Regions from separate parts of the Mesorhizobium sp. P5_C1 genome, predicted to be linked through region 1. Evidence: predicted binding sites of a transcription regulator. Region 1 holds the regulator's gene; the other holds the start of a gene.

What was found. The regulator PhoB, encoded in region 1, activates phosphate uptake and scavenging genes when phosphate is short. The targets are predictions, from matches to a motif close to TGTCATNNANCTGTCAT.
Region 2: ACXJ7R_RS07610 (PhoX family protein) is a predicted target of PhoB. The motif match lies at 1,707-1,723, and genes of this name have one in related genera.

The regions. Positions count from the first base shown of each region.
Region 1 covers NZ_JBFULQ010000082.1:7,945-13,719, forward strand. The annotation lists gene ACXJ7R_RS09600 (ROK family protein) at 325-1,572, shown strand; gene phoB (phosphate regulon transcriptional regulator PhoB) at 1,727-2,416, opposite strand; gene phoU (phosphate signaling complex protein PhoU) at 2,436-3,143, opposite strand; gene pstB (phosphate ABC transporter ATP-binding protein PstB) at 3,169-3,975, opposite strand; gene pstA (phosphate ABC transporter permease PstA) at 3,972-4,823, opposite strand; gene pstC (phosphate ABC transporter permease subunit PstC) at 4,827-5,775, opposite strand, start outside.
Region 2 covers NZ_JBFULQ010000059.1:1,049-5,669, forward strand. The annotation lists gene ACXJ7R_RS07600 (hypothetical protein) at 90-668, opposite strand; gene ACXJ7R_RS07605 (hypothetical protein) at 984-1,481, opposite strand; gene ACXJ7R_RS07610 (PhoX family protein) at 1,791-3,794, shown strand; gene ACXJ7R_RS07615 (hypothetical protein) at 3,926-4,150, shown strand; gene ACXJ7R_RS07620 (flavin-containing monooxygenase) at 4,142-4,621, opposite strand, start outside.

The DNA.
Region 1 (5,775 bases):
CAAACTGACCCGTAGGCCGGCACAGAGGCTCTATTTTTTCGAGCCTCGAAAAAATAGTGATCCAACGCCCGAACGCTGTCAACATCGATTCTGATGGATTTTGACGTCTCTCCGAGTTTTTTTCGAGCTCCGGAATAAATAATGACATGATGGTAGGGTTCTGCCAGAATTTGGCTTGGCGCATGTCGCCCCAAAAGTGCGCAGCGGTTTTGGGGCAACGACACGTGCAGGAACAAGTACCTGAAGCGCGTCGCGCTTTCAGGCTTCGCTGATGGCCTTCGGGAGGCACGAAAGGCTGCAGCGACCGGGAGGATGTGAAAAAGCATGTCGGTCGGAATCCGCCACGACGATCTGCGCCGCCGCAACCGGGCGATGGTGATTGCGGCCGTGCGCCGCGCCGGACAGCCGTCCCGCACCGAGATCGCCGCGACCACGGGCCTCAGCCATTCGACCATATCGGCGATCTCCTCCGACCTCATCGGCGAAGGCATCCTGACTGAGAGCAAGCCGAGCGAGGCCGGCTCGCTCAAACGGGGCCGGCCGCAGGTCGGCCTCGGCCTCAATCCGGAAGCGGCGGCGGTGATGACCGTGGTGCTGTCGCTGAACTTCCTCTCGGTCGCCGTCATCGACTATGCCGGCCAGGTGATCGCCGAGGAACAGCGCCGGCTGGACACGCTGACCATGTCGCGCGACGCGCTGGTCGGTGAATGCGTTGCCATCGTACGGCGTCGTCTCGAAGACCCCGACCTCGACGTCCGCAGTGTCGCCCGCATCGCGCTGGCGATCCAGGGCATCACTGACACGCGTGCCCGCGCCATGCTGTGGTCGCCGATCACGCCGCACACCGATATCGCCTTCGCCGACATACTCGAGGACGAGTTCGGCATCCCCGCCACCATGGAGAACGACTGCAATATGATGGCGATAGCGTTGCGCTGGCGCGACCCCGAGCGCTACCGCGACGACTTCATCGCCATCCTGTTGTCGCACGGCATCGGCATGGGCCTGGTGCTGAAGGGCGAGCTGTTCACCGGCACTCATTCCTCGGGCGGCGAGTTCGGCCATATGATCCATCGGCCGCACGGCGCGCTGTGCCGCTGCGGGCGGCGCGGCTGCGTCGAGGCCTATGCCGGCAACTACGCCATCTGGCGCAACGCAAGGCAGATGAGTGAGGACGCGGAACCGGTCGCCGATGTCAGTGATGCCGACATGCGCGCGCTGGCGACCGCGGCCCGCGAGAGGGATGGACCCGAGCGCGAGGCCTATCGCAAGGCCGGCGAGGCACTCGGCTACGGTCTCGGCAGCCTGTTCGCGCTGATCGACCCGGCGCCCGTCGCCATGGTCGGCGTCAGCGCCGCCGCCTTCGACCTGATCGAGCCGGCATTGCGCGAGGCGATTGCCCAGACCGCCGGCGGCCAGCATTCGCAATCGATTTCCTTCGACACCGAACCGAACGAACTGCCACTGATCCGCGAAGGCTGCGCCACACGGGCACTGACCTTCGTAGACCAGGAGATTTTCGCGCCCGGCACGCAGGCGAGATCCGGCCTCGGTGGCAAGAACGTTGCGTGAATAACGCGCCGGGATGCGTTGAGATTCAGGTTAGGCCGAGTCGAGAATGGCGGGTTCCGAGAACCGGAACGGAGCGGACATTTGGATCCGTGAGTACCGGAAGCGCAGGAGACTGCCGTTCGCAGGCCGGCATCACCTGAATATCAGCAGATCCCTAATCTTCCCGGATTGCGTAGCCCGCCCCACGAATGGTGCGGATGACATCGGGCATGCGGCCATTGTTGACCGCCTTGCGCAGCCGGCCGACATGCACGTCGACCGTGCGTTCGTCGATGTAGATCGTCTCGCCCCAGACATTGTCGAGCAGCTGGCTGCGCGAGAACACGCGGCCGGGATGGCGCATCATGAATTCGAGCAGGCGGAATTCGGTCGGTCCGAGCCGGATCTCGCTCTTCTTGCGATAGACCCTGTGCGATTCACGATCGAGCACGATGTCGCCGACCTTGAGCACGCTGGACAGCACTTCCGGCTTGGCGCGGCGCAACAGCGCCTTGACCCTAGCCATGAACTCGGGCGTCGAGAACGGCTTGACCAGATAGTCGTCGGCGCCGGTCGAGAGGCCGCGCACACGATCGCTTTCCTCGCCACGCGCGGTCAGCATGATGATCGGCAGCCGCTCGGTCTCGGGACGCATTCTTAGCCGGCGACAGAGTTCGATGCCGGACACTGCTGGCACCATCCAGTCGAGCACCAGCAGGTCAGGCACGTTTTCCTGGAGGCGGATTTCGGCCTCGTCGCCGCGCGTCACCACCTCGACCTGGTATCCCTCGGACTCGAGATTGTAGCGCAGGAGCACGCCAAGCGGCTCCTCGTCCTCCACCACCATGATGCGTGGCGCGATCATCGACTGGTCACCCCTGCCGTCATGCCGCCGGCGCGGACATCGCCGTCTCGTCCTGCTTCGGACGATTGGCGGGCAGCTGCGTACCGGTCAAAACATAATACGCATTTTCCGCGATGTTGGTGACGTGATCGCCGATGCGTTCGAGGTTCTTGGCGCAGAACAAAAGATGCGTGCAGGCGGTGATGTTGCGCGGGTCTTCCATCATGTAGGTCAGGAGTTCGCGGAACACCGAGGTGTACTTGACGTCGATGCGCTCGTCGTCGGCGCGCAGCTTCGCCAGCGCCGCGGCGTCGCGCGCCGTATATTCCTCGATGACGCCCTGCACCTGGATCAGCACCAGCTGCGCCATTGCGTCGATGGAGTGCGACAGGTCGCGCGGGGTGACGCTGAGGCCGACGGTGCCGACGCGCTTGGCGATGTTCTTGGCAAGGTCGCCAATGCGCTCGAGGTCGCCGGCCATGCGGATCGAACCGACGACATGACGCAGATCGTCGGCCATCGGCTGACGCTTGGCGATCAGTGTGATGGCGCGGTCGTCGAGCTCGCGCTGGCGCGCGTCCATGATCGCATCGTCGGAGACGACGCGCTGCGCCAGGGCGTTGTCGGAATTCAACAGCGCCTTGGTGGCGCCGCCGACCATCGAGCCGGCGAGGTCGCCCATGTCGCGGATCAGCCTGCTGATCTGTCCGAGATCCTCGTCGAAAGAAGCGACTGTGTGTTCGCCCATGATCTTAGTCCTCGTATGCCTGAGCTCAGCCGAAGCGGCCGGTGATGTAGTCCTGCGTGCGCTTCTCGCGGGGCGACGTGAAGATCTTCTCGGTGCGGTCGAACTCGACCAGTTCGCCCAGATACATGAAGGCCGTCTGCTTCGACACGCGCGCCGCCTGCTGCATGTTGTGGGTGACGATGACGATCGTGTAGTCGGCTTGCAACTCGTCGATCAGCTCTTCGATCTTGGCGGTCGACAGCGGGTCAAGCGCAGAGGCCGGCTCGTCGAGCAGGATGACTTCCGGCTTCACCGCCACGGTGCGGGCGATGCAGAGTCGCTGCTGCTGGCCGCCGGAGAGGCTGAGGCCGCTGGCGTTGAGCTTGTCCTTGACTTCGGTCCACAGTGCGGCGCGCTTCAGCGCCTGCTCGACACGGCCGTCCATCTCGGACTTGCTGATCTTCTCGTAGAGCCTGACGCCGAAGGCGATGTTTTCATAGATCGACATCGGGAACGGCGTTGGCTTCTGAAACACCATCCCGATCTTGGTCCGCAGCAGGTTAAGGTCCTGCGAGCGGTCGAGAACGTTCTGGCCGTCGAGCAGCACCTGGCCCTCGGCGGTCTGCTTGGGATAGAGCTCGTAGATGCGGTTGAAGACGCGCAGCAGCGTCGACTTCCCGCAGCCCGAAGGTCCGATGAAGGCGGTGACGCTGCGCTCGGGCAGCGACAGCGTGATGTCCTTCAGCGCCTTGCTCTGGCCGTAGTAGAAGTTGAGGTTCTTGACCTCGATCTTGGCCTTGCCGGCAATTGCCTCGGCGGCGATCGTCATGTCTGGAGACAACATCTGGCTCATTTGTCCTCTCTGCGTCCGGTCAGGCTGCGAGCAAAGATGCTGAGCGCGAGAACCGTCAATGTGATGATGAGTGCACCGGTCCAGGCCAGTTGCTGCCATTCCTCGTAAGGGCTGAGAGCGAACTGGAAGATGGTCACAGGCAGGCTGGCCATCGGCGCGTTGAGATTGCTCGACCAGAACTGGTTGTTGAGCGCCGTAAAGAGTAGTGGCGCCGTCTCGCCGGAGATACGGGCGATCGACAGCAATATGCCGGTGACGATGCCGGAAAGGGCGGCGCGGTAAGCGACCGACTTGATGACCACCCAGCGCGGCGCGCCGATCGCGGTGCCGGCCTCGCGCAACGCGTTCGGCACCAGGTTGAGCATGTCCTCGGTGGTGCGAACGACGACCGGGATGACCAGGATAGCAAGCGCGACAGCGCRGGCGATCGCCGAGAAATGCCCCATCGGCCGGACCATCAGTTCGTAGACGAAAAGGCCGATGATGATCGAGGGCGCCGACAAAAGGATGTCGTTGATGAAGCGCACCACGGTGGTGAGCTTCGAAAAGCGTCCGTATTCGGCCATGTAGGTGCCTGCCAGCACGCCGATCGGTGTACCGACGACGACGCCGATAATGGTCATCACGATGCTGCCGTAGATGGCGTTAAGCAGGCCGCCGGCATCGCCGGGCGGCGGCGTCATTTGCGTGAACACCGCAAGATTGACGCCGGACAGGCCCTTGTAGAGCAGCGCGCCGAGGATGAGCGCCAGCCAGGCAAGTCCGATGCCCGCGGCGGCGACGCACAGCGTCATCATCACGGAATTCTTCCTCTTGCGGCTCTGATGAAGCGATGTGGCTGTCGACATCGGTCAGGCTCCCGTGCGGGCGTCAATGCGCATCAGCATGTAGCGTGCGATGGCGAGGATCAGGAAGGTGATGACGAACAGGATCAGGCCGAGCGCCACCAGCGAAGAGGTGTAGAGATCGCCGACGGCTTCGGTGAATTCGTTGGCGATGGTCGCGGAGATCGTCGTTGCCGGCGCGAACAGCGAGGTGCTGATGCGGTGCGCGTTGCCGATGACGAAGGTCACTGCCATGGTTTCGCCGAGCGCGCGGCCGAGGCCGAGCATGACGCCGCCCATGATGCCGATCCTTGTGTAGGGAATGACCACGCGGCGGGTCACTTCCCAGGTCGTGCAGCCGATGCCGTAGGCGGACTCTTTCAGCACCGGCGGCACCGTGTCGAAGACGTCCTTGGTGATCGAGGTGATGAACGGCAGCACCATGATGGCAAGGATCAGCGACGACGTCAAAAGGCCGATGCCGTAGGGCGGACCGGCAAACAGGCTGTTGAGGCCGGGAATGCCATGGAACACGTTGATGATGAAGGGCTGCACGGTCGTCTGCAGGAAGGGCGCCAGCACGAACAGGCCCCAGATGCCGTAGATAATCGAGGGGATGCCGGCGAGCAGCTCAACCGCCATGCCGATCGGACGCCGCAGCGGGCGCGGGCAAAGCTCGGTGAGAAAGATGGCGATGCCGATGCCGAGCGGCACGGCAATCAGGATGGCGATGGCGGACGTGATGATGGTGCCATAGATCGGCGCCAGCGCGCCGAATTTCTCGGTCACCGGATTCCAGCTTTCGCTAGTCAGGAAGGAGAAGCCGAAGGTCGACAGGGCTTGCCAGGACCCGGCAAACAGCGAGATCGCAACACCGCCGAGCAAGACCAGCACCAGTATGGCTGCGGCACGGGTCATTCCGTGGAAGATCGCGTCGGTCAGCGCGAAACGTCTGACAGTCGCGTCGCGCGAACCT
Region 2 (4,621 bases), on a different contig from region 1:
AGCCGGAAACCGGGTGGCAAAAGAGAGGTCACCTCCGCCGGGGGCGGCGGAGGTGACGTGTGAAGCCGGCCGTTGCCTGTTGGCCAACTTCACAACGCTTTGAGGCGGCTGACATCCGCCGGCGTGGCTCCGCGATCGATGATCGTGCGCCCGAGCGAATCCTCCATCCTGAAACGGCCATTCTCGATCTTTTCCATTATGCCGTCGGGATGCTGAACCGTGATCGTCTTGCCCTCCACGTCGACCTCGTCACCGGTCTTGGCGTTGACATGGCGACCGTTGCCATTTTCGTTCTGCCCCTGGTCGGATTTGGAGTTGCCGCTGGCGGTTCCGCTATTTCCTTTGCCGTTTCCGTCGCCGGCGCCGTTGTTTCCGTTACCGCTGCTATTGCCGCTGTTTCCGTTACCGTTACCGCCGCTATTGCCACTGTTGCCGTTTCCATTGCCGCCGCTGTTGCCACCGTTTCCGCCGCCGCCTCCACCATTACCACCGCCACCGCCACCGCCACCGCCATTGCCGCCGCCACCCTTGCCGGCCTGTGCGCTAGCGGCGTGGATTCCAGGAGCGGAGCCGTGGAGGTCAATCTGATAGGGAGCGATGGTCAGCGCCAGCGCGGCCGCCGATCTGAGCGCCAGCCGGCAACAACGGGTCGTGATCGATCTATGCATGGTGATCTCCGTCGATTGAGCTGGCGTGCCACCGTCGACGTTGGAGTTGCACCAGCATCGCCGAAAGAAAAGATACCCGAAAGCCGTATCCGACCGTTGCGCTTGTCACCCAGGACCTTTGCAAGCGCAAGATTGGACTAAAGTCCCAAGCTTGTGCTAATATATACCTTGTATGGACGGCGGCGACCGCCATCGCCGACTGGAAGCTGGCTTACCTGATGCCGCCGAACATCAAGTCACCTCCGCCGGGGGCGGCGGAGGTGACTTGTCAAACTGGTCGTTCCCCGGTTGACCTGCCTCACAGGGCCTTCTGCTTCACAAGGCCCGAAGTCGACTGATGTCGTTTGCCGTCGCCGGACGCTCGACAATCGTGCGGCCGACTGCATCCTTCATCTGGAAACGGCCGTTCTCGATCTCTTCCGTGATGCCGTCGGGATGCTCGACCTCGATCTTGTTGCCGTCTACTTCGACCTTGTCACCGGTTTTCGCGTTGACGTGATCTCCATCGTCGTCGTGACCCTTGCCGACCCCGGAATTGCCGGCTGCGCCGTGATCGTCGCCGGCACCATTGTCTCCGCCAGCGTTTCCGTTTCCGTTGCTGCTGTTGCCGCTCGCGCCACTCCCGCCGCTGCCGTTTCCGCCGCCACCTCCACCGCCACTGCCATGTCCGCCATCCTTGGCATGCGCGCTTGCGGCAACGATGCCGGGACCAGAGCTGTGGAAAGCGAGTTGATAGGGGGCGATGGCCAGCGCCAGTGCCGAGGTCGCCCTCAGCGCCAGCCAGCAACAGCGGCTCGCAATCGATCTGCGCATCCTAGTCTCCTCATCGATCAGGCAGGCGGATTTCACCGCCGGCGTTTTCGCAAGGGACCCACCATCGCCGACATGGCGGCCTCGCGTAACCGGCCCACGACCGATGCGGTGCCGCCAAGGGACCTTTGCCGGACCTGACAAGGGACCTTTGTCCCAGTGTTACATGCTGCTCGCAGAGTGCTTAGCCGACGTCTCAGAATGCTGTCGCGGCTGAAAGGCTTTTGATGTCACGAAAATGTGATCAGGTGACTATAAGGGGGTTGAAGAGGCAACACGCTCCAGCCACCCGCAAAGCCAGAGGCAAGCCAGATGACCGAACATCGCTCCCCCGACGCCAAATTCCGCACCAGCCTGCTCGAAGAAAACGCCGGACCGGCCACCAATCCCACCGACAACCGCACCATGGGCGAGATCATCGCCGCGCGGTTCTCGCGCCGTGGTTTCCTGAAAGGCTCGCTGGCCGTCTCGGCGATCGCCGCCACCGTCAGCCCGCTGGCGCTGGTCAGCGCCGACCAGGCCCGGGCCGCCGAAGGCTCCGCCTTCGCGTTCGACGAGCTGGAGGCCGGCATCGACGACAAGCACCATGTCGCGCCGGGCTACGATGCCGATGTGCTGTTGCGCTGGGGCGATCCGGTGTTTGCCGATTCGCCGGAGTTCGACCCGACCAAGCAATCGGCGCAGGCGCAGGCGAAACAGTTCGGCTACAACAACGACTATGTCGGCTACATCGCGATCGACGGTTCGGCCGAACACGGCCTGCTGGTCGTCAACCACGAATACACCAACCCGCATCTGATGTTCCCGGGCATCGTCAAGATCGTCGASAAGGACGGCAAGAAGTCGGCCGACGTCGCGCCGCTCAGCAAGGAACAGGTCGATGTCGAGATGGCGGCGCATGGCGGTACCATCGTCGAGATCCGCAAGGACGGCGGCAAATGGCAAGTCGTGCGCGACGGCAGGCTCAACCGCCGCATTACTTCCAACACCGAAATGGCGCTGTCCGGCCCGGTTGCCGGCCATGACCGCGTCAAGACTAATGCCGACCCGTCCGGCACGAAGGTTTTGGGCACCTTCAACAATTGCGCCGGCGGCGTCACGCCGTGGGGCACCTATGTGATGGCCGAGGAGAACATCCACGGCTATTTCTCCGGCGAATTGCCCGAGGGCCACAAGGAAGCCGCCAACTACAAGCGCCTCGGCATTCCCGAAGGCGCCTATGAATGGGCGGCGCACTATGACCGCTTCGACCTGGCCAAGGAGCCGAACGAGGCCAACCGCTTCGGCTGGATCGTCGAGGTCGATGTCAACGATCCGACCTCGACGCCGAGGAAGCGCACCGCTATGGGCCGCTTCAAGCACGAGGGCGCCGAATCGATCGTCGCCAAGGATGGCCGTGTCGTCTTCTATCTCGGCGACGACGAGCGCTTCGACTATGCCTACAAGTTCGTCACCAGCGGTAAGTTCAATCCCAATGACCTCGCGGCGAACAAGGATCTGCTCGACGACGGCACGCTGCATGTCGCCAAGTTCGTCGAAGACGGCTCCGTCGAATGGCTGCCGATCGTCTTCGGCCAGGGACCGTTGACCGCCGAAAACGGCTTTGCAAGCCAGGCCGACGTGCTGATCGAGACACGACGCGCCGCCGACCTGCTCGGCGCCACCAAGATGGACCGCCCAGAGGACATCCAGCCCAATGCCGTCAACGGCAAGGTCTATGTCATGCTGACCAACAATTCGAAGCGCAAGGCAGACCAGGTCGATGCCGCCAACCCGCGCGCCGAAAACGCTTTCGGCCACATCATCGAGATCGCCGAGGACGGCGGCGATTTCACTGCCACCAAGGGCAAGTGGGAAGTGCTTTTGAAATGCGGCGATCCGGCGGTGGCCGATGTCGGCGCCACCTTCTCGACGGCGACGACGGCCAATGGCTGGTTCGGCATGCCCGACAATTGCGCGGTCGATTCAGCCGGACGCCTGTGGGTCGCCACCGACGGCCAGAGCCCAAAGACCACCGGCCGCACCGATGGACTGTGGGCGGTCGACACCGAAGGCTCGGCGCGGGCAACCTCGAAACTGTTCTTCCGCGTGCCGATCGGCGCCGAAATGTGTGGTCCGCTGTTCGCCCCTGACGATCAGACCGCCTTTGTCGCCGTCCAGCATCCGGGTGACGGCGGCGAGGACTGGGAAGCGTTCGGCCGCCCATCCTACTATGAGGACCTGTCGACGCGCTGGCCCGACTTCAAGCCCGACATGCCGGTGCGGCCGGCGGTCGTCGCCATCACCAGACAGGGCGGCGGCAAGATCGCGGTATAATATCAAGCACCGCAATCTCAGGGAGGGGTTTCGGCGAGCCGAAGCCCCTCCTTTTTTGCGTCAATCATTCAAGCCACGGGAAAGATTGGCAATTTGCACATGGAGCCCTAGGTCTTTACCAGGAGATTGCCATGCCGAAGTCCGTTTATGACCGTGGCCTGCTCAAACCTGCCGAAGTCGCCACCTTGCAACGTGTGTTCGACGAAGCCTGCCGGCGCCGCGAAGCGCATCCCGAATCGGCCGAGGCTCGCGAACTGGCTCTCACCCTGCTGGCGCTGCACAATGCCGGCATGGTGGAAGAGGACATGCTGATCGAGGCTGTCGGCTTCCGGAGGCTTGAGCCCAAGTCAGCGTGAAGCGCCGGATTGGTCGGAGGTGCCAGCGGAACTGGCAATCCGTTTGGTGATCGCCTTGGCCATGATGCCGGCATTGGCGAAGCAGCCGCGAATGCTCGGCCGCATGCCGGTGAACCACAGGCCGGGCAATTTTGGATCGGCTTGCCCGCCGTTGAAGAGCGGAACGCCCTTTTTGTCGAGGACGCCGAGCTTGCCGACCATGGGCTCCAGGCCGGTGCGGTAGCCTGTCGCGGCAATGACGATGTCGGGATGGATCAGGCTGCCATTAGCCAGGATCACGCCGTCGCGGGCGAATTCCCGTATCGCCGGCACCACAACGATCTTGCCGGCCTTTATGGCGCTGACGGCGCCGTCATCGGAGGCGATCGCGGTATAGTCCGAGGTCAGGCGGCTGGCGCCACCCGAAGGCGCGGGCGGCATGCCGAATTTGGTCAGGTCGCCGAAAACCAGGCGCTGCGTCGCCGCCATCAC